Regions from separate parts of the Lactiplantibacillus sp. C232 genome, predicted to be linked through region 1. Evidence: riboswitches for the same ligand, from Rfam matches in the RefSeq annotation. Region 1 holds a riboswitch; the other holds the start of a gene.
What was found. A riboswitch is a leader RNA that binds a small molecule or an ion and turns the genes downstream of it on or off. The one in region 1 is predicted to bind FMN.

Region 1 (11,868 bases):
CCCTTAGACTGATTGAAAACTTCCTGAATAATTCTCAGAAATGGTGGCAGTTGTGATTTGCTAGTGGACAAACGACTGAAAAAATTCTAGTGAGGAGAAGGAGTACGAATTTATAATCGAGAGTGGTGTAGTTACCAATTAATTTATTATTGCAACTATGATGTCAGATGAAATTGTTGGCAATTTTTGTTCCAGTCAGTGCTACTACTAACGATTTTGGTGGGTGTTAAAGATAGTTGTGAGTTCGGACAATTAGTTAATGATCCCCGTCAAAATTGTTGATTTGTTTGAATTGCGAAGAAGATATTGGTACTATCGGTTTAACTATTAGGTCGCTCAATCGCTAATTGTTGTTTGAGCTAATTGCGTGGTGATTAGTAATTGACGGATTAAATATGTTTAGTATTTCTTCTTTTTGACATGGTTTGGTAGGTTCTTTTAGCAGATTTCTCTAGTTATTACTGATGCAAGTATATGGGGAGATTATAAGATAATCAAATAGCAGAAATGATGAAAATAACCTGAGACTTTTTCAGATGTTGTTTCATTGAAACAACTGTCGATGAGACTAAACGATGACTATACTGAACGATAAGTATTAAATGTATTATTTTAGTCATATTGGGGGAATTAGCATGCAAAATCCACGGTTAACCATTATTGTGCCTTGCTACAATGAAGAAGCGGTGTTACCTAAGTCTACACACATCTTGGATGGTATTTTGACGGATCTGATCCAACACAAACAGGTCAATGCGGCGAGCAAGTTATTATTTGTTGACGATGGTAGTCAAGATAAGACTTGGAAACTGATTAAATCGTTGGAAAAACAGTATTCAACCGTGACGGGTCTTAAGTTTAGTCGTAATTTTGGTCATCAAAACGCGTTGATGGCTGGGATGCAGGTCGCCAGTCCGACTGCTGAAATAGTCATTACGATTGATGCTGATTTGCAAGATGACCCACAGGTGATCCCAGAAATGGTGGCACGCTATCGTGCTGGTAGTGATATTGTATTAGGTGTCCGCAATGATCGAAGTAGTGATTCACTTTTCAAACGATGGACCGCGGACGGCTTTTATCGGCTAATGAAGCGTATTGGTGTGCAATTAGTACCTAATCACGCCGATTTTCGATTGTTAAGTCAACGGGCAGTTCAGGCACTGTTAACCTATGAGGAAACCAATTTATTCTTGCGTGGAATCGTACCACGACTAGGTTTTCCAACAACTAAACTTTATTATCATCGCCAACCACGTTTTGCGGGTGTTTCAAAGTATCCATTACGTAAGATGGTGGCTTTTGCTTTTGATGGGATCACGTCATTTTCAATCGCACCGATTAAAGTAATTTTATTGTTCGGTATGGTGATTAGTGGCGGTAGTTTGATGATGATGCTATATGCGTTAATACAAGGATTACTAGGGACCGCAACGAGTGGCTGGTCCTCACTCATGACAAGTCTATGGTTTTTAGGTGGGATGCAATTGATTGGTATTAGTATTGTTGGCGAGTATGTAGGGAAAATTTTTGCGGAAGTCAAGCACCGGCCCGCTATATTATTGAAACGGATGATTATACGGCAACTCAACAGCCAGCTATTGTAAATTCGCAACGGGTGCACGGATGAAGGCCGTGGTTAAGAGCGTCAATTGGCTGGCGGCCGCGGTATTGGTCGTCGCAGTCGGCATGGCGTGGTTGCAACCGATTCACTTCTTCGGCAACCCGGACTGGGCGTCACCGGTCGTTCAATTAGCCATGGTTCTGGGATTATTGGTCATGACGATGGCTGGCCGGCAGGTGCTCAAACAGTTATCATCTCGTCAGTATCGTTGGCTGTTGATTGGGCTGGTCGGCTTAATCGCCATCGTGCAAATGCTGATTGCCACTAGTTTTGTGGACGTGGCGCGGGCCGACCCGTTTTTCGTTCGGCAGCAGGCACTGTTATTAGCGCGGGGTAGCCATCATTGGCAACATTATTTTATGATTTATCCCAATAATGTGAATTTTACGTTATTAGTTGCGAATCTGCTCAAGCCATTATTGAAACTGACGCAGACACCCTGGGTATTATTAAATGTCATCCGATTTATCTGGATCGATACCGGACTAATCAGTGGGTTATATTTAATAAACCGTTGGCGTTACTGGCGACCGGGGGCGGTCTCATTTAGTTTGTTGTGGCTCGTCAGCGTTCCCGTGGCCGCATTTGGACTATTTGCATACACGGACGCCCTCGTTTTGCCGCTACTTCCAGACAGCTTGGCCTTGCTCACACTCGGACTAAGCTTAACCGGCTGGCGTCGTTGGGGCGTTTTGATTGGTGATGGGTTATTGGTGGCCGTGGGCGTGGTGATGAAGACTAATCTCATTGTGCTCTGGCTCACTCTCGTATTGATGGGAGTCATCTTGTGGTGGCAACGGCAATTCAGTGGTCGGCAAATGTTAGGCTGGCTCGTCAGTTTAGTGATGACACTCGGGGTGATGTTTGCGGTGATGCGGACTGCCCAACAGCAAGCGGGTTATACGCGCCAAGTTGATGCCGTCTTACCGGCAACCAGCTGGATTGCGATGAGCCTGAACCCCCAAAGCTCGGGTGAGTACCGACATGCCGATTTTGCGCGCGTTAATCAGATGCCAACTGCGGCGGCCAAGCGCCAACAGACCCAGCAAATGATTCAGCAGCGGTTACATCAGATGGGCGTTACGGGGACCCTCGTACATTTACTCAAAAAGATGCGGGTCTTCTGGGCGACTGGCGATTTTGATAGCTTTAAGTTGACCACTCAGTGGATTCGTGCACCCCGCTGGTATTTGAATCATCAACGCCAGCTTCAATTTTGGCTGGTTCTAATGACGCAAACGATTTACCTGACGATGCTGGTGCAAGCAATCGTGACTTTGATGAGGCGGCGCGAGTGGGCCGTGACGTTCGTTGCCCTGGCAATTCTCGGTTTAACGGCTTTTCATGTCGGACTTTGGGAAGTAGAAGGGCGCTATGCGTTGCCACTACTACCGGGATTGATGCTTCTCAGTATTGTGGGTGGTCGTGAGTTGCCGGTGTGGCACCTTAACCGAGTAATGCGGCGCCAATTGACGTGGTTGGTCGTCGTATTGGCGGCAATCAGTGTGGTCAGTTTGTGGCAGACGAGTCGGGCGACGCGGATTACTGATGTGGTACGTGGCAATCAGGGCAATGGGCGTTATGTTGTGTCCACGGTTCAAAAAATTAGACCGGGTCAAGCTGTTACTACGCCGTTAGCCGTTAGTGGTAAGAGTAATGTTTTACGGTTGAAGCCAGTTGCGACGCATGGGCGCGTAACAATTACCTTGACTAAGGAGACGCATGTCGTCAAACGGTGGCGGGGCTCGGCCAATGAGCTGACCACTTTGAATTATCCGTTGACAGCGGCGGGCAATCTGCGATTAGCGATTAAAAACACTGGTCAGACGCCCGTCCGGTATGGCGTGATGGCGGCCAACTACAGTCCGTTAACAGGCCGGGTGACGGCTAAGCGGCACGCGTACTTACAAGTCGTGATAAAACAGCAGTTTATTAAGCCGCACGCGTTAACGACGGGTGCCGCCAGTCTAGCAGTTGTCGGCTGTGTGGCGCTGGCAACCATTTTGTCGTTAGGTCGGTTACGGCCAGAAACTGGATAATAAAACTTGAAGCGAAAGTCTTAATAACTGGTGTTGCCAGTGTTGGGACTTTTATTTGTGGTTAAACGAAATATAATAGCCGTTAATTTGGGTGACTTATCAAGGTGAGGTGAATTCAAATGGTTCAAATTATTGCGCATACTTTAGTGACTGCCGGGCACGACGTTTTAATTTTAAAACGCAATCAGTTTGAGCGTGGGCGGCCGAATGTTGATGCCAGCTATTGGGATTTTCCCGGTGGGTGTGCATTAGCTAATGAATTACCGCAAGTAGCGGCCAAACGCGAGTGTTGGGAAGAGACTGGCTTGAAAGTTCAAACTGAGCGCGTTATTTGGGAAGATGCCACCTTTGACAAGGCTAAAAATCAGGTATACACGCGTTTAGTGTATAGTACACAGGCATTCGTTACTAGACCGGCAATCAACTTAGAACTTACTGAACATATGGCCTTTCTTTGGATGAAACCTGAATTAATTTTGACTAATATAAGAATTGTGTCCTATCTAAAACCGATATTAACGCGACTGGTTTAGCAGTTACGGCGACCATTAAAACAACAATCGGACTGCCTAGCAGAATAGCTTGGCAGTCCGATTGTTTTGATTGACACGATTCTAATGGTGGCGATATCGTTGACGCCAAAGAATGAAGCTAAGTCCACTTATGATTGAAATCAGTAGTCCGCCCAGCAATCCCGGGACGTGGTAAGTTAGCTGAATCTGATTCTTACCGGGCTGAATCGGTAGGGCTAACATCCCACCAATGACCGTTTTAGGAGTAACTTTGACGCCGTTGACCGTGGCGCGCCACCCCTTGTCGGCTGGAATAGCAACGTAGAGCCACTTTTGCTTGGAGCGATTGGTGACTTGACCACTGACCACGGTATGAATGCCCGAGACGTGGTAAGTCGGTGTAAAGCGCGTGGATAGCAGTTGCTGTTTGACTTGGTTGAACCGGGCTTGATCCAGGCTGGCGATGTGGACATGGGTGCCAAGCGTTGGTTGGGTACGTTTGACCGTTAACGTGACGACAGCGCCTTTGTCAAAATAACCTAGCGATCGGAGCACTAACTCACCGTTGGCATTGAACTTAGTCGGGACTAAGTGACCGTTGACCCGCATCGTGGTGTATTTTGTTTGACGAGTCGTGTCGTTATAATACAGCGTCCCGGTGCGTGTCATCCTTAATTTAACCGTATGCAAATACGGATAGCGTTTGGCCTGTGAATCTTGGATGACGTGATCTGAGAGCATCGTGGCGTTGCCAAAATAGGCGCGTTTCGATGGCCGCAAACTTTGTAAGAGGCGTTCTTGATTGATAATGGCACTATTCTGACGAAGCTTTAACTGTCTAAATGCTGTTGGCACGGCAAACCCTAACCCGTTTTGACTACGGAGCCGCGTTGTCGCTTGACCCACGGCGTTTAATTGCACAGCGTATTTTACATCTAAGAGTAAATCAGTGACCGGATTTAGGCCTTCTGAACTGACACGCCGGGCGTTTTTAGAAAATAGCCCAAGTGACTTCAACATGAGACGTGTTTGGTTCGCAAAAGTTGAACTGTAGTAGGTAATATCGTGAAAGTTAAATAACATCGGGTCGTTGTAATTACGATACTTGCTATCATAATTGTAGGCCTGATTGATTAGCGTATTTTGATTTTCAACGCGATATAATTGACCATCAGGATCGTTGACGGCTTGCATTTGGCGGTATTCGGTTCGATAGGCAGTTACAAATTTAGCCTGATTCCCTAGTGGTGACTTCGCCATCATGAGGGTACTGTTAGTCCCTAATTCTAAGGCGACGATACCTGCCAAGCTGAGCGTTTGCCACCGCTTCGCCGTTGCGAATAAGGCAATTGCGGTTAAGATGACAGCGACTAAGCTGAGCGCCAGCGTTGAAGTTGTTAAGGGGTGCTTAGCAGTTCGTTGGGCAAACCAGCCTAATATCAGCGCACTGACCATGAGTGTCGGTAACAACCATTGCCAGCGCAAGGCGATCCGCCGGGGGCCTGCTAACCAGGCTTCAAAAGCGATCATGATCAAGACAAAGCTAAAGAAAAAAGCATTGCGGTATGGAAAGCCAGCGGGCGTTTGAAACATGTGCCAAATCGTATCTAAGGTACGAATGTCCATACTCAAGAAGAGTGCAAGTAATAGTCCGAAGCTATGCCATTTGTGAGCTTTAGTCAAGTTGGGCTGCACCCAGAAACTTAGGGCCAGCAAGACGACCAGACTACTGCTGAAGACGGTTGGTGCGTGTACGAGCCGAGTCGTAAAATTGGCGGCACCTAAGCCAAATTGACTCAAAACAGCTAAACCGAATTGTGGGACCGGTAAGTAGCTCGATAATTTGACCGCAGATTTAGCCGTGGTCAGCATGCCTAAACCAGTGGGGATCAGGACAAACATCGTGCTTAACCCACTGAGTAGCATGGTGACCACGACGTGCCGAATTAACGAAAATTGATGACGAACAGTTTGCCAAAGACTGTCCTGAGGGCGTTTGCGTTCAAATAGTTGATAAATAAAATAGTAAATCACAAATAGGCAAGTCATATAGCCTAAGTAGTAATTGGTGACGATACTGACCCATAACCAGCCGAAAAAGCGTCCGGGATGACTAGTTGCAATTAAGTGGTCGAGTCCTTGAATGACCAGTGGTAACCAAATTAATGCATCCAACCACATGATCGTAAAATAGTTGAGGGCAACGAAGCCAGAGAGGCTGAAAGCAACACCAAAAATGGCAGTCGACCACCGCTTTGTTTGAAAATGCGTTTGTAAAAAAGCCGTCATAGTGACCGCAATCAAGCTGATTTTTAACATGATGAGTAGACTAAGTCCGGTTGGCAAATTGGCCGCCGGAAACAACAACATCAAAATGTTAAATGGGCTTAATAGATAGTAAGCAATCGTGGGTAGTGCGTTACCGCCTAATGACTGTGAAAATGAATATAATTGAAAACTATGCGTTAAAATGGCATGCCGATACGCGGTGAAAAATGATAAGTATTGGCCACCCATATCACTAATTAATAAGTTATGGTTACCGAAGGGCGTGATCCCCCAAATTGCGAAGACAATCCCCATGATAGCAAGGGACAGTAATCCAGCTGTCACTGCCACTTGCCAGCGCCTTGTTTGATAATTAGGCCACATTTTATTCAACTCCGATATTATGAATGATTTCATTGTACCGTACTGAAACTTGAAAACTAGTTAAGAAAAGCGAACAATTTTCTGAAAAAAGTTAAGAATTAGTGTTAGTCATTATCATTTTTATAAAGTTTGCTAGCAGTTTAACACAGCAGTTCACGAGGTTAAACTAAAAGGGGTGATTGACAATTGATTAAGAAAGTGTTTTTATAAAAGGTGAAAACTGAATACGATTTCTTCGGGGCAGGGTGCAATTCCCGACCGACGGTAACAACGTAAGTTGAAGTCCGTGACCCGCGTGAGCGGTGGACCCAGTGCAAGTCTGGGACCGACAGTATAGTCTGGATGGGAGAAGAAAATTATTGCTTAAATTTTACTAGGCAGTAGTGGCTATTGGCGACCTTTAAGTAGGTTTATTTAGCTGGATCCTACTGGTGAAATCTATTTGGCGAACACTTCACACCCGATTATCGATGATTTGATAATTGGGTGTTTTTTTATCTTGTTGGAGGTGAACCAATGTTAACTGATTTTATGCAAATGGCTATCGATCAAGCCAAATTGGCGGGGGTGGCGACGTACCAAAATCCCCAGGTCGGTGCGGTATTAGTCAAAGACGGCCACGTGTTAGCTCAAGGTTATCATCATTATTTTGGCGGTGACCATGCTGAGGTGGATGTGCTGCGGCAGGTCACACCAGAACAGGCGCGTGGGGCCACGTTATTTGTCACACTGGAACCTTGTTCACACTATGGGAAGACGCCGCCGTGTAGTGCGCGAATCGTCGCGGCTGGAATTCGGCAAGTCGTGATTGGTCAATTAGATCCCCATCCAATCGTGGGTGGTAAGGGACGTCAGTATCTTTTGAACCACGGAGTTGATGTGGTGACGGGCTGTTTAACGGACAAAGTTCGCGCGTTGAACCCCCACTACAATCATTTTTATGTGCAGCAGCGACCATGGATCACCCTAAAAACGGCGATAACGCTTGATGGCAAAATTAATACTGAAACGCCGACTCGGACGCTGGTTTCCAATCATGCTAGTTATATCGATAGTCAGTGCTTACGGTCACAGTTTCAAGCAATTCTGATTGGTGAACGGACGCTAACGATTGATGATCCACAATTAACCGTCCGACTGACGGCAATGGTGCGGCCACCGGTTCGATTGGTGGTGTTGAATACGAGTACCGTGGCGTTAAACCACCGGCTTGTTCAGGACGGTCAGGCACCAACCTGGTTACTTTGTCGTCAGGCTGCGGCTAGTGACGACCAACTTCGAAACAGTCCCAATGTACACGTCCTGATTGGCAACTGGACACCCGCTGCAATCAGTCAACTATGTGTCGAACAAGGCTGGCAGTCACTCTTAGTTGAAGGTGGGGCTCATCTGCAAGCTGAATTTGTTGCGGCTGAATTGATTGACGAATGGGTCAGCTACATCGCACCAATGATGATTGGTGGGACGGGTTTGCCAGCCGTTACCGGGGCCGCTGCGATGACACCGTTGACATTTGAACAACCAACGGTAACTTGTTTAGGGACGAATATCCGGCTACGGGCCGTTCGAAAGGAAGTTAAGTAAATGTTTTCTGGAATTATTCAAACCAAGGGCCGCGTCAGCCAAGTGCACCAACAAGGGTTGGAAATGACCCTTACGATTACCGCACCGTCGCTGATGACACCGAGTCTTAAGATTGGTGACAGTATAGCGGTGAACGGCATTTGTTTAACGGTAACGACCCGACAAGCGGATGCTTTCAGTGTAGTGGTGATGCCTGAAACGGTGCGTCGAACGAACTTAAAGATCCTTGTGGTCGGTTCATTGGTGAACCTAGAACGTGCGTTACAAGTGAACGCGCACTTAGATGGGCACATTGTTCAGGGGCACATCGATTACTGTGGTCAAGTGATGCAGCGACAATCTGATGCGCACGCGCTGCGTCTGTTGATCAGTTTACCGTCAGAATATCGCGCACTAGTAGTCACTAAAGGTTCGGTGGCAGTTGATGGGGTTAGTTTGACGGTCGTAGCGGTCACGGAGACAACGTTTGAAGTCGATTTAATTCCGCATTCACAAGCGGTGACGACCTTGTCTAAGTTACAAGTTGGAACGCTGGTGAATGTAGAAACGGATATTCTGGGCAAGTACTTGGCCCGGCAATTAGCATTAGAGGGGAGTCATTAAGATGGATACAATGAAAAAGGTAGCAGCGGCCTTGGCCGCATTAAAACGGGGCGAATTGATTATTGTTGCGGATGATGAGACGCGTGAAGCGGAAGGAGACATGGTTGGCCTAGCCGCTAAAGCAACCACTGCGACAGTGAATCGGATGATTACATCAGCGCGGGGACTACTCTGTGTTCCGATGGCGCCAAGTATCGCCACGCGACTACATTTGACACCGATGACTAGTGAACACGATGCGTTTGGAACGGCATTTACAGTCTCAACGGATCACCATACGACGTCCACGGGAATCTCGGCAGCTGATCGGGCGACCACGATTCAAGCGTTAGCCAATCCCAATAGTCAGGCCGCTGATTTCTATCATCCCGGGCACGTTTTTCCATTGATTGCGCGGACTGGTGGATTGTTAGCGCGGCGTGGTCATACTGAAGCGGCCGTCACGTTAGCACAATTAGCAGGTGTGACCCCCGCGGCCTATATTTGTGAAGTTATCAAGAAAAATGGCTTAATGGCGCGGCGCCGTGATCTCAAAGCTTTGGCAGAGGGCTTACAATTACCGCTAATCACCATTGAAGATATTACCACCTACGTGATTCAAACGGGTGCCGCCCAGCTAACAACGACCCCGAGTGTCAACTTACCGACCAAGGATGGTCAGTTCACGATGACTGGTTTCGAAGCCCCCGGTCATACGGCGTTGCCAGTGGCACTGCAAGCTGGTGATATCAGTGGCGATGAACCAGTGTTAGTGCGGTTACACTCTGAATGCTTTACGGGCGATGTTTTAGGATCGCGGCGGTGTGACTGTGGTGATCAATTACACGCCGCACTCCAAAAGATCAGTCAAGCTCAGCGCGGTGTTTTCGTCTATTTACGGCAAGAGGGTCGCGGCATTGGCTTGGCTAACAAACTAGCAGCTTACGCACTCCAAGAACACGGGGTTGATACGTATGATGCGAACGTGCAGTTGGGCTTTCAACCGGATGAGCGCCGGTATGATATTGCGGCATTAATTCTACGCCAAATGGGGATTACACGGGTTCGTTTGCTGACTAATAATCTTGACAAGGTTGAGCAGTTACGTGCAGCGGGGATTGATGTTGTTGAACGGGTCCCCTTAGAAATACCAGCCAATCAGTACGATCAAGCTTACTTAAAAACAAAACGTGATCGATTTCATCATCAACTCACACTAACGGAGGGACACGAATGACAACTTTTAACGGCAAAATTAATGGCAACGGGCTTAAGATTGGGATTGTCGTGGCGCGTTTCAATGCGTTTGTAACGCAGCAGCTTTTAACTGGGGCACAAGAAAGTTTGGTACAGCATGGGGTCAATGAAACCGATATTGACGTGGCCTGGGTACCGGGAGCTTTTGAGATTCCACTGACGGTTCAAAAAATGATTACAACCAAGCGCTATGATGGCGTGATTGCACTTGGGGCAGTCATTCGGGGTGCAACCGCGCACTTTGACTATGTTTGTCGTGGCGTGACGACGGGGATTGCGACCGTCAGTTTGGCAACCGATACGCCCATAATGTTCGGCGTTTTAACCACGGATACCATTGAACAAGCTATGGATCGCGCTGGCTTTAAGAGTGGCAATAAGGGTGCTGACTGTGCGGTCAGTTTGTTAGAAACGTTGGACGTGCAGCGGGCAATATTAAAAGCTGACTTGGCCTAAATGACGTAAATTAAGGGTATGCATAATATTTCAAATACCATCAATTTGTAACTTGGGCCATTGTTGATGCCACTGCTTCTGTGCCATTCGCTGCTGATAGATTGCCATGTGCTTGGCATCCTGGCGATAGTAGGGGATTGGGGAACAGCGAAAGTTTATCAAATCGTCTACACCGTATGGGGCGATTAGCTTGATTTGATTTTCGTCTAAAAAGGCGCCAATACAAGTTGGAACTTCGACAAAGTGACCAATTGCATCGGTAACGGAAGTGAATTCGGGATCCTTATCAAAATTATAATGTGCCATATAGACCTCATTTTTTATTTGCCATTGGTATTGTGGGGCTTTATCAGTAAGTTGCTGATAGATTTTTAAATCATCGCTGGCTGGTCGCTCAGGGTCAAAAAAGACGACGTCAATATCACTGTTGAACATCACTGGCTGCCCGCTGAGTACTTGCCAAACAGTATTACGGATGCTACCAGCCGCCAATGCGCCTTGTTTTAAATGACAGTCTTGAATTAATTGAAGAATCGTCATTAAAGCAGGAGTTGTTTTAATAATATGAATAACTCGTTGTTCGTTGGTCATTGAAAACACCTCAATTTAATGTTGGTTAAAAATAGTCTAACATAGTAATGATATCGTGCAATTCAAATAAAGGATTTGCTTTTGCTGATTTCATAAAAAATTAAGGCCGCTTACCACTACTAACTGATAGTGGTAAGCGGTCTTAGTTTTTGGTTGTGAGTTTAAGTAATAATTGCCTAGTCTTCCGTAACCTCAATCTTACCAACTGCAATTGGTAGGGTTACGTGAGCATCATACATGCCCACTTCACCAGCGACTGATGCAGGTAGGGCTAAGTCTTGTGGGACGCCGTGAATATAAATGACCCGCTTGTCTAGTTCTAAGTCATCGGTACCGAAGACTTCTTTGAACTTAGCCTGTAGGTCGCCTAAGGGCACATCGATTTCATAAGCGAAGTGGCCCTGCGCGTCGGCAACTGGGTAATTATCATTTGGTACGTCCATATGATGGGGCGCATTATCAAATGGGACCATCGTCGTCCCAGAAACAGGTTCAGTTTCAGGCAAGTCTACAAAGCCGTCGTGATTGACATCTTGGGCCATAGTAGCAATCTGTGCCGCTTTGCCATCTG
Region 2 (11,868 bases), on a different contig from region 1:
GTCATCGTCAGCAGTTTGTGGCTTTTCTTCCAAAGCTTTAATTGATAAAGCTAACCGCTTTTCGTCTGGACGAACGTCTAAGACTTTGACTTTGATTTCTTGACCAACTTTTAAGACATCGTTTGGTGTTGCAATGTGTTGGTGTGAGATTTGTGAAATGTGAACTAACCCTTCAACACCAGGGAAGACTTCCACAAAGGCACCAAAACTCGTCAAACGCTTAACTTTACCATCAAGTACAGCCCCTTGTGGTGCTTTTTCTTCAATACCATCCCAAGGTTCTGGTAAGGTTGCTTTGATTGATAATGAAACCCGTTCGCGGTCAGCATCAACGGATAAAATCTTAACCGTGACTTCTTGACCAACCTTCAATACATCAGCAGGCTTTTCAACCCGTTCGTATGAGATTTCTGAAACGTGAACCAAACCATCAATCCCGCCGAGGTCAACAAAGGCACCGAAGTTCGTTAAACGAGCAACTTTACCTTCAACGACATCACCAGCTTGTAAGGTCTTCAAAGCTTCTTCACGTTGTGCTTCGCGTTGCTTTTCAACAACGGCACGGTGTGATAAGATCAAGCGATTTTCGCTAGGTTCAATTTCAATAATCTTAAGTTCAAGTTCTTGGCCTTTATAGGCATTTAAATCTTCAACATAATGATCATCAATCATTGAGGCAGGGATGAAGCCACGAACACCAGCGTCAACGACTAACCCGCCCTTAACAACTTGCGTTACCGGAGCTTTAATCGTATGACCTGCTTCGTATTCTTTTTCAACATCGTCCCAAACTTTGCGAGCTTCTAACCGACGATGTGACAGTAAATAACTGCCGTTTTCCTTGTCGCTGCCAATTCGAGAAATGACAACCAAGTCTAATACATCACCGACTTTAGCGGCTTCGTTGACATCGTCAACCCGTTGTGTTGAGAGTTCCTTCAAAGGAACGACCCCTTCAACACCGGTACCTTGGATACCAACAATTACTTGTTTGTCGTCGTCGATTGCTAAGACTTCACCCTTAACAACGTCACCGACGTTTACTTCTTCAACGCTGTTTAAAGCGTCTAAAAGTTCATTTTTCTCTTGGCTGTTTTCGTTTTCACTCATGCAAATTTCCTCCTGTCAACAATAACTCTAACCTATATCATAGCTGAAAATGCAATGAAAAGCTAGCTAAAAGCATTAAGTTAATGCAATTAGATTGTTGAACTTTGTTTTTTTGTAATAATTTTGGCAATGGCAGCAACAACTTCATCGATTGACATTGGCGTCGTATCAACAAGTGTGGCGTCCGTTGCTTGTGTTAATGGTGACACTTTACGCGTTGAATCTTTGTGGTCACGTAATTCAATCTCGGCCTGTAGCTGAGCCAAGGGCGTGTCGATCCCTTTTTTTACATTTTCGGCGTATCGACGCTTAGCCCGTTCAGCCGCTGAAGCAACTAAAAAGATCTTAACTTCAGCATTGGGCAATACCGTTGTCCCAATATCACGACCGTCCATCACGATCCCACCTGCATTGGCCATCTCTCGCTGTTGCTCAGTTAAAATCGTACGCACCTGTGGTAACGCCGCAATCGTCGAGACGTTATTCGTCACGTCTGGTTGGCGTATCGCCGCCGTAATATCTTCCTGATTAGCAAAAACCAGTTGATCCGGCTCGCCGGGTTTAAAACTGATCTTGAGCGACTTCATTGCCGTAATCACAGCCGCTTCGTCTGCTAAATCAACGTGCTGTTGCATTGCCCAGTACGTGACTGCCCGATACATGGCACCAGTATCCACATAAATATAGCCAAACCGTTTTGCAACGAGTTTGGCTACGGTACTCTTGCCAGCTGAAGCCGGACCATCGATGGCCACCTGTAATGCTTGCTTAGCCATTAACTAACCCCTCACAATCTGAAAAAATCGTGTATTAACGGACACGTAACCGTTGACCAGCCGAAATCGTTGCATCAGATGATAACCCATTTAATTCCAATAGCTTATCCACTGAGATTCCAGCATTCGTAGCGACCCGATAGACCCCTTGACCGGCTTCTACCGTGACGTACTTAGTCCCTGAAGATGATTCTGAGGAGCTACTACTACTGCTAGCGCTGCTGTCGTCAGTACTCGCACTTTCTTCCGAGCTGGCAGCAGTAGAACTAGCAGCCTTGGAACTGGCAGCTTTAGAGCTAGCCAAGGCTAAGCTACTACTTTTAGCAGCCGCCTTTTTCGACGATGCGGCCGCCTTCTTCTTGCTAGCAGCAGTCGATGACTTACTGGCAGCAACACTGGCCGATGACTTCTTCGAGCTCGAACTAGCAACTTGTTCAGTCTGTTGCGGATTATTAAGCGAATTCTTTTTCACCAAGAAATAACCAATTGGTGCCAAAGCAAGCAACAATATTAGTACGACTAACACGGTCGTTAGCGTAGAGTTGCTACTGTCTTGTTTTCGTTTTTGAGTTCGCGATAAATTGCCCGAGTCATCCCGATCGTCTTCAAAAGTTTTGTCCCACGGCTTATCCGCTTGGGATTTGTCATTATCATTTTTTTGACTCATAGGGTGTTCCTCCTCAAAAAACTTTCAACCAATATTGTAACATAACCCGGAATTGATTTCTTTAAGAATTTGGTAAAAACAATTGAGCTAAGTGCTGATCCCACGACATTATCGTGGCTGTTGGCTCATCATGCGTCGCCATCAGCCCTAACGCAGCCAGCGGTAGTGGTTCACCAGCCAACTGACAACACTGATCTGTATGGGTAACAGCTGGCTCACCAAAGTAAGTTAACATCACGGTCCGATGACAAGTTGTCGTTTGGACGTAACTCATGAGCGCCCGCAATTCTCGTTCCTTAGCTACTTGGCGATCAGCAAAAATCGTTGCCACGGTCGTTGGGGGAGTTCCTTGTAGCCAGTATGACTGCAAAACCTTACTACGATCATCAGTCGGTGGCTGCTGCGCTTGATAACGGCTATAATCTTGCTGAATTTCATTGGGAGTCGCAGCCGTCAATTCGTTCAAATTCCGCACCAGGTTTTCGTCACCTGGTGCGTACAACATAATCGCCATCGCCTGCTGACCATCACGACCTGCGCGCCCAATTTCTTGAACATAGTCGGCCAAAGTCGTCGGTAAATGATAGTGGATCACTAAGCGAATATCAGCTTTGTTGATACCCATTCCAAAAGCAGATGTAGCACAGATCACATCCAATTGTCCTGCCATGAACTGCTGCTGGATCTTGAAACGGTCATCAGTCGCTAAGCCGGCATGATAAGCCGCGACCCGTAACGTGGTTGTCGTTCGTAGCCATTCCGCTATCAAATCAGTTTGCCGCTTGGAAGTAAAGTAAACAATGACTGGTCCGCGCGCACTTGTCACTAAATGTTGCAAGGTCGCGCGTTTACTAGCTTCATCATTGACCTGTTCGACTGCTAAGTAAATATTAGGACGATTAACCGAATATAAGATTTGCTGGGCATCTGGAACGGTTAATTGTGTCAAAATATCTTGTCGAACGCGTTGTGTAGCCGTTGCCGTGAGCATTAGCGTTGTCGGTGCCTGTAACCGTTGTCGAATTTGACCAAGGCGACGGTAGTCAGGGCGAAAATCTGGTCCCCAAGTTGAAATGCAGTGGGCCTCGTCGATAACTAATAACGCCAGTTGCACTTGCATCAGCGCTGTTTGAATAATGTCTTGACCCAACATTTCCGGCGAAATGAACAAGAATTTAAGCTGCCCTAAATGATTCAACAGATACTGGCGAGCACCATAATCTAGTTGGGAGGTCAAAGCAGCAACTTGCTTTTCGCCTTGATAGTTTAAGCGCGCCACCTGATCTTGCATCAAGGAAATCAGCGGTGAAACCACCACAACTAGCCCGGGCAGTGCGGTCCCGACGAGTTGATAGATCAATGATTTGCCGGTCCCAGTTGGTAACACTGCCAAGACATCTTGACCTGCTAATAATTTCTGAATGACGGCTAGCTGCCCGGGGCGAAATTCATCGAAGCCATATTTCGTTTTCAACAGCTCATATAATTCATCTTCTGACATGCTGACACCTCATAATCTGAAATAGCCGAAATTCAAAAAAATCTAGCGTGGGTAGCGCAGCTTGGGCCTCTTGGAATGACCAGTTTGCAATGTCAGGCTGGGCTGCAAAGATGGTGGCCAACTGCTGAGTTATTTCATGATTCAACACCATTTCAAACGGAAAATCAGGCGACCAAATCGCCACCTCCAACAAGTGCTCCCGTACCGTACTCATCTTTAAGTGCCGCGTCTGCGCAATTGCTGCAAGTTGCTGGGTCTTCAAGAAAGCTTGGTAAGTTTGCTCAGCGCTTTGACTGATGGCACTCGCTTGAGTGAGCACTGACAACAACTGGGAAAATGGATCACGCGGGTGTCGCTGAATCCAAGCAATCCATTGGCATATCACGTCCGTGTGCATCAAGCTAGCCTCCCAGGGTTGTCGACCTAATTGTGCCGCTAATTGCTCATTAGTCAGTCCCGGTTCTTGATACCCCGTTATACCTTGAACAAACACCGTTGGCAACTCTGGGTCTGCCAAACTCGTCAAGAAGGCAGTCAAGGCCGCATGAATTTGCTCGCCAAGTTCCACCTTCGACTGCTGACGTAGCCATTGTTTGACCTGGGCTTGAATCCCCGGATCAGTCGTCACCGGATAATAATGGCGATCATGATGTACGAGTTCGGAAACGACTTGTAGGGCTAGCTGACTGACGATTCTAAATCGGCGGACATCAGTGGTTTGAAACACTTCAAAATTTTGGGGCATGTATAAAGTCTGTCGGAGTTTGGCTTGCCGATGTTCCCCCGCCTGCGTTAATTGCCAGCATCCCGTGGCCGTACTCGTCAATTGACCGTTTTCAGTCAATGCCGCAGTTGCTGCCATGAAATCTTCCAAGGGAACCTCGTGGCAACTGTCGAGCAAATCCAAGTAGCCGGCAGTTAACCCCGCAAAAAGCGTGGAGACCGTACGGCGACCGCGCAAGACATTGAATAGGCCCTTTGCTCGTCGCGGCGTCGTACTGAATAACAATAAAACGTAGTCTGTAAACACGCTAAGGCCTCCCTTAAGTCTTGCTGTTGTAATTGTTAATTGCGCACTAAATGTGCCAGTTTTTAAATTAAGTCGTGATCAGCCCAAATTTACGTGCGTCAGTGTCGCTGACAGTGACCCGCGACAAAGCATAGCGGCCAACAGCTTTTTAATCTTTCTAAGCCTTAATTGAAGCTTCAAATTCATCAACTTACTGCCACATTAAAGCTCATGGATAACCATCCGCCAACCGGCAGTGTGCGTCTTTAAGAATATCACGGTGGCACCAATATAAAAAGGCAGTCACCCTGCAGTTACGCAATTAGTGACCACCCACATTATTTTAACGACTTAGATTAAATTCGGCTCATAAGCTGATTATGGTTGCCTAACCACTTAGCTAATCGCTGATAGACCAGCCAGAAGACGTTGCCCACTAGCAATCCCTTGATCAAGTTAAATGGAATGACTGCCACTAACACCACTGTATTCAGCGACATGCTGAGCTTCATACCCATTACTTGCAAATAGAATGGCAGAACAAACGTTAAGTTAGCCAACGATTCAATCACCACCAGGCCGATTGTGGCGACCACAATCGCCACAGGCATTCGCCACTTGGGATTGCCCCGATAGTAACGAAGTACTAATGCAAATGCTAAAATCAATACTGCCGTACCTAAAAAACTAGCAAAAGAACCGATTAAGTCATAGATGGCAAAGCCCATCATGGCCGAATGTAGGAGCAGTTTGATGATAGTGATGACAAACGCGCCCCCGACACCAAAGAGAAAGAGCCCAATCAGAATTGGGATATCTGAAAAATCAATCTTCATCCATGGCGCTACCGGTAAAATCGGAAACTCCAGTAACATTAAAATATACGCAATGGCACCGAGTAAGGCTATGCCCACTAGTCGGTGTAACGTTGTATGTTGCATAACGCACCCTCCTATGGGTCATCTTCAATGAACCGCATTACCATTTGTTCAACTAAAAAAGTCCGCCCGATCACACTAACTGTCATCTGGGGGCGGACTTACTTGCAACGCTTGGCAAATAAGCTCGATCTTCTTTATACCAGACTTTACTGTCGACTTTGGAATTGCACCAAATCACTATGCACACGCATAGGTCGCGGGTTATTACCGCCGGTCGGGAATCACACCCTGCCCTGAAGATGAACCAATATTTATTTTTACAAATTCATTTTAACGGCTTTCGTTCAAAAATGCAAGCGCTATCGTTCACCTTTTAACTTACTAATTTCAATCGGCTTCAATTTACGGTATTCGCCCGGTTGTAAGCTTTGCAAATCGAGAACCCCATAACGTTCACGTTTCAACTTAGTCACTGGGTGACCCACTGCAGCCAACATCTTTTTCACTTGGTGGTTATGACCCTCGTGAATCGTTAGTTGGACCAGCGCATTATTCTTCTTGTGATCACTATCTAACAAGTTCGACTTCGCTGGAGCTGTCTTACGGCCATCGATTTCAACACCCAAGCGCAATTGCTTGAGATCAGCATTGGTTGGTACCCCTTCAACTTTGGCCAAATAAGTTTTTTTGACTTCGTACTTCGGATGAGTTAGCCGATTAGCGAGAGCCCCATCATTTGTCATGATCAACAAACCTGAAGTATCGTAATCCAAACGTCCCACCGGATAGATTCGTTCCGGTACGTCTTCAAAGAAGTCTAATACCGTTTTACGGCCCTTCTCATCATGAACAGTTGTAACGACCCCCCGCGGCTTATAAAATAAATAATACACGAGTTTTTCTGCATTCAATGGCACGCCATCAACCTCGACATGGTCACTAGGCTCAACCTTTACACCGAGCGTGGTGACCGTCTTCCCATTCACCTTAACGTGACCAGACGTGATCAACACTTCTGATTTACGCCGCGAAGCGATGCCCGCTTCCGCCATTACCTTTTGTAATCGTTCTGCCATTATTCATCCTCACGTTCTGCTTGTAATTTATCCTGAAATGCATTTAAAAAGAGGTCTGTCTCTGGTGCCGGATGCTCAGCGTCACTTAAAGCAGCTAAGTCAATCGCTGGTAAGTCATCCAAAGACTTTAGTCCAAAATAATCTAAGAACAGTTCCGTCGTTCCGTATAAAATTGGTCGTCCTGGCTCACTTAAACGCCCCGTCTCGGTAACTAGTTGTCGCAAAACCAGCTTTTGAATCGTCGACCCACTGTGTACGCCACGAATCTCATCAATTTCAATCCGCGTCAAGGGTTGCCGATACGCAATGATTGCTAACACTTCCAACGATGCTTGCGACAAACTCGTGGTGAGTGGTGCTTCAAAGTAGCGCTTTAACACCGGCGCCACCGCGGCCTTAGTTGCTAGCCGGTAAGTATTCGCCGTTGATAAGATCATTAGGGCACTGTCTGGGTCGGCTTGATACTTCGTGGCCAGTTGTGTGAGCATCGTTGTAATCGCCGGCTTAGCAAACCCCGTGGCGTGCTCGATTTCGGCGACCGTGATGCCCTCATCGCCAGCCACAAATAATAGTCCTTCAATTTGTTCAATGTTCGTCATGCTGTTCATCCTGTCGTAAATATAAATGAATCGGACTCAGTGGCTCAGCTTGCTGCAGCGCCACTTGATCCTGCTTGGTTAATTCTAACACAGCCATAAAGGTTGTCACTAACATTTCATCGCTGGCACTAACCGTAAATAGGTCGGCAAAATCCAGTCCTTGTGGTTGCTGTTGCAATTGCGTCGTAATTTGTGTCATCCGCTCATCAATGTTGATGGTTTCAGCCACAACCGTTTTCGTTAGTGGCCGTACCCGCCGCCGTTTAGCCACTAATTGCCGAAAAGCCGCTTGCAGATCATCTAATGTAATCCCCGCAGTCAGCTTGGGCGCACTCAGATCAGCTGGTACTAACATCGCTTCACGCGTAAAATGTTGATGGCGCGCCTGTTCTTTTTCTCGCAATTCACCAGCGGCTTCCTGATAAACCTTGTAAGCCAACAGTTCAGCTACAAGTGAGTCACGAGGATCATCGTCCTCATTATCTTCGTCCATCTCATCTGGTTCAGGCTGTGGCAATAAGAAACGGCTCTTGATCGTCATCAAAGTCGCAGCCATAACCAAATAATCACCAGCAATATCTAATTTTAGCGCTCGCATAGAGTGTAAGTAATCCAAATATTGCTGCGTAATTGCCGCAATTGGAATGTCATAAATATCCATCTTGTTTTGGCGAATGAGGTGCAACAGCAAGTCGAGTGGCCCCTCAAACTCCGAAATCTTAATGGTGATTGGTTGTTGTTGGTTGTTTGTCACGATTACGCTCCCACGCGCCAATGATTGGCGCCATTTCTAAAGTTCCCATGACCCGTTGTTTGGGATACAACGCGGCCAACTCATCCAACATTTGATACTGGTTGGCCGCCGTCCGTTCCTCGGGTGATAATGAATCGTGATGCAGTAGAATAAAGTCACTGCCGACTTCAATGCCGATAATACCACAGAAATCGCCGTCACCTTGCCGCCATAGTAATAGTTGATGGTCTTCCGTTGACTGATACCACTGCATCTCAGTTTGTAGATGAATTAGGTCCTTAAAATCTGGAATAAATGACAGTAGCCCCATTGCTACCTTTTCATAATCCTTCCGATATTTAACGAGCACGGTATTGCCTCCCTTGACTGCTTGATTCCGCACCGCATCTATGCCCGCGGATGATATTTATTATAAACCTCAGCTAGGCGTTTTTTCGAAATATGCGTATAAATTTGAGTCGTCGAAATATCGGCATGCCCTAAAAGCTCCTGAACGACACGCAAGTCCGCACCATTTTCTAAGATGTGAGTCGCAAACGAGTGGCGCAACGTATGCGGCGTCACGTTTTTTTCGATGCCAGCCGCCTTGACTTCTGCCTTCAGATTTTTCCAAACCCCTTGCCGACTTAATTTACCACCGTGATTATTAATAAACAAATAGCTATTCCGGCGTTTGGCAGAGACGAGTTTGGGCCGAGCCGTTTTTAAATAACGGGTAATAAAATCAATGGCAACATCACCGATAGGAATGATCCGCTCTTTATCACCCTTACCGATTGTTTGAATCAATCCCAAGTCTAAGTGCAGATCATCCATCGTTAAATTAATTGTCTCGCTGACTCGCAGACCGGTCGCATACATCACTTCTAACAGAGTTCGGTCTCGTAATCCTAACGGGGTATTCAACTTAGGCACCGCTAGCAACCGTTCGACCTCGCGTGGTGACAATACTTGCGGTAAATGCTGCGCCCGCTTAGGCGTGTCGATTTTTAGCATCGGATCAGTATCGATAGCGTGCATCTGTGCTAAATATTGAAAAAACTTACGTAAACTAGAAACACTGTGAATGATTGTATTTCGCGATTTACCAGCCTCATCTAGATACTGTAAATAATTCAATAGGACGTACCGATCAACCACCCGATAGTCCGTGATTTGCTGACTCATCAAGTATTCGCTAAACGTAGTCAGGTCCTGAGAATAACTCTTAATCGTATTTTCAACTAACCCCCGTTCAACACGCAAAAAATGCAGGTAATCAGCAAGCTGGTCCTGCATTTTTTGATCAATCGTCGGCTTGCTCATCCGCATTTTCCAGTAACTTGATCTCGCCTGGTTGTTGACTGATCAAGCGTTGCTTCAAGAGATTACCCACAGCGCGCTTAAATTGTGATTTGCTGATACCAAAGTAATTCCGAATATCATCGGGATCACTCTTATCCCAAAATGGTAGCGCGTGGTCAGCTTGATGTTGCAATGCTGCTAATAACATTTGGGCATCATCGCCAATCTCTTCGTATCCCCGCGGCTTCAAGGACAAATTCAATTCACCATCGCGCAAGAAACCAATGACCCGCGCCTTGACGTGTTGCCCCATGCGTGGTTCCTGTTCACGTTCTGACGGATGAACAAAGCCCAGATGATTGTCATCTGTAATAACCGACGTACCGGCCATCTTCAAACGAAAAACGGTCGCCATGGTATCCGTATTCTTAACTTGGGCCCGATCATATGGCTTGGCAATTGCTTCAAAATCCGTCAATTCTGCCAGAGTCGCCCATAGCCGTTGTTTATTGTCACGGGCTAACTTAACGTATAAACGATCATCTTTTTTAGGCCATAGTCGACTGATGGTCGGTAATTCGTCTAATGACACCACCAAGTCCTTATTCGGTAACCCAACATCGACAAAGACACCCAGATCATGCCGCGTCCGGACAACCGTTCCCCATACAAAGTGATCAAACGAAATTTCCGGGACAAACCGCGTCATCTGCAGATGATGATCTTCATTCTCATAAACAAAACCTTCGTAAAGCCCGCCAATGTGCAATGGCTTCTCTGGTTCAGTTTTATCGACCCACAACGTCTGTCCATCAATCTGTACGAAGTATGCTTCATCGTTTTCATCGGTTACCTTCGCCGTAACCACTGTTCCAATAATACTATCCATGTGATAACTCCTCTAATATATCCGTCTATAAATATCAACGGATGGTTCTTTTAAATTACTGTAAGCTCAAATGTAAGACTTGAATAATGCAATACGTTATACCAGCCGCAATAATTGGCCCGGCCGCGATTCCCTTGAGCAAAACAACACCCATAATGGTCCCGAATACTAATGCCACGGTAATCTCTGGTGTCGCTGACAAAAGCCCGACACCGTGAAATGAGAGCACTGAAACCAACACTCCACATGCAACCGCAATCCAGCCAACTGGCGACTTAAACGCATGCCAAAGGTCCCGAAATCCAATCTGACCAGTCGCAATCGGAATTAAAATTGCGACGGTAATCACCGTCACACCCCAATTGATTCCCTTCTGACCAATCGTCGTCAGCAATTTACTCGTATTAGGAATCAATTTGATAAGCAACACAACCACGGTCGCAATTTGTAAGGACTGATTTTTTCCTAACCATGCCACCACTAAAATCGCTAATAAAAATAACCAACTTTCCATACGACACCTCACGTGTTATCAATTGTAACTGAAAATGGCCCGAATTACGAGGGGTGTTGGTCGTTACTCACCAATTTCACTATCCCCCCCCTGATCAATAACCGATTCCTGTTCTTTAATTTAGGCGGGAACAGGGTTAAAAGGTGCCAAATCGTTTGGATTCCAGCTCGTCAGCAAGGTTCGTCCTATTCCGACTTACGGGGCTGGGTGACAATTGCCGGAACGTAGCCGACGTCGATTTGAGCTCACGCAGCAACCCACTGTGCAATCTCAAATACGAGTCTTATTCTAGGCCGGAAGCAACCCACTTCCAGCCAAGAATAATTTGGCTACTGAGCATTGTCACCCAACCCCTCCAGTCGGTAAGCCAGTCGAATGGCTGATGAACGACCACCTAACTTGGTGCAACTTGTCGCTGAACGGGTTTACTACTTAGAATTTTGAACATGCGTTAATGCTGTCTCAATTGTTTTGGACACCTCAGTACTAATACGGTGGAATTAGAAATAATCGTACAATCACAATTATATTATCAAACTAACTGTTGTATGATAAAATCGCTGTTTTAAAATAGCAACATCTAATTCGTTCAATGCTGGGTCCACTCATGTCAGCCATTCGAATACCATCCCGACTGGAAGGCGTTTCGGCCAATGCTCAGCGGTGAAATTCCACTTAGCAAGCGTTTTTGGCTTGGTTAGTGGAAGACCAGTATTTAAGACGTGATTTTCGGCTTAAATCTGTGTCCACCGCGTTCCAGCAATTGGCCGAAATGCCTGGAAGTCGGTGCAGGACGCAGCTAGCTAAG

Region 2: linked by a shared signal. The riboswitch ahead of MZO41_RS08105 (ECF transporter S component) and the one ahead of ribD (bifunctional diaminohydroxyphosphoribosylaminopyrimidine deaminase/5-amino-6-(5-phosphoribosylamino)uracil reductase RibD) in region 1 are both predicted to bind FMN.

Annotation. Positions count from the first base shown of each region.
Region 1 is NZ_JAMSKZ010000001.1:173,259-185,126, forward strand. Features, by position in the region: partial or broken gene MZO41_RS00875 (glycosyltransferase family 2 protein) at 636-1,630, shown strand; gene MZO41_RS00880 (glycosyltransferase-like membrane protein) at 1,627-3,663, shown strand; gene MZO41_RS00885 (NUDIX hydrolase) at 3,783-4,196, shown strand; gene MZO41_RS00890 (YfhO family protein) at 4,278-6,827, opposite strand; FMN riboswitch at 7,055-7,185, shown strand; gene ribD (bifunctional diaminohydroxyphosphoribosylaminopyrimidine deaminase/5-amino-6-(5-phosphoribosylamino)uracil reductase RibD) at 7,344-8,411, shown strand; gene MZO41_RS00900 (riboflavin synthase) at 8,412-9,014, shown strand; gene MZO41_RS00905 (bifunctional 3,4-dihydroxy-2-butanone-4-phosphate synthase/GTP cyclohydrolase II) at 9,016-10,230, shown strand; gene ribH (6,7-dimethyl-8-ribityllumazine synthase) at 10,227-10,706, shown strand; gene MZO41_RS00915 (nucleotidyltransferase family protein) at 10,737-11,297, opposite strand; gene MZO41_RS00920 (hypothetical protein) at 11,474-11,868, opposite strand, start outside.
Region 2 is NZ_JAMSKZ010000007.1:15,493-27,360, forward strand. Features, by position in the region: gene rpsA (30S ribosomal protein S1) at 1-1,110, opposite strand, end outside; gene cmk ((d)CMP kinase) at 1,200-1,886, opposite strand; gene MZO41_RS08090 (LysM peptidoglycan-binding domain-containing protein) at 1,921-2,553, opposite strand; gene MZO41_RS08095 (RecQ family ATP-dependent DNA helicase) at 2,615-4,054, opposite strand; gene MZO41_RS08100 (YpbB family protein) at 4,041-5,084, opposite strand; gene MZO41_RS08105 (ECF transporter S component) at 5,420-6,004, opposite strand; FMN riboswitch at 6,128-6,249, opposite strand; gene MZO41_RS08110 (pseudouridine synthase) at 6,304-7,020, opposite strand; gene scpB (SMC-Scp complex subunit ScpB) at 7,020-7,619, opposite strand; gene MZO41_RS08120 (segregation and condensation protein A) at 7,606-8,373, opposite strand; gene MZO41_RS08125 (hypothetical protein) at 8,339-8,722, opposite strand; gene xerD (site-specific tyrosine recombinase XerD) at 8,761-9,651, opposite strand; gene MZO41_RS08135 (CvfB family protein) at 9,659-10,546, opposite strand; gene MZO41_RS08140 (DUF441 domain-containing protein) at 10,602-11,060, opposite strand.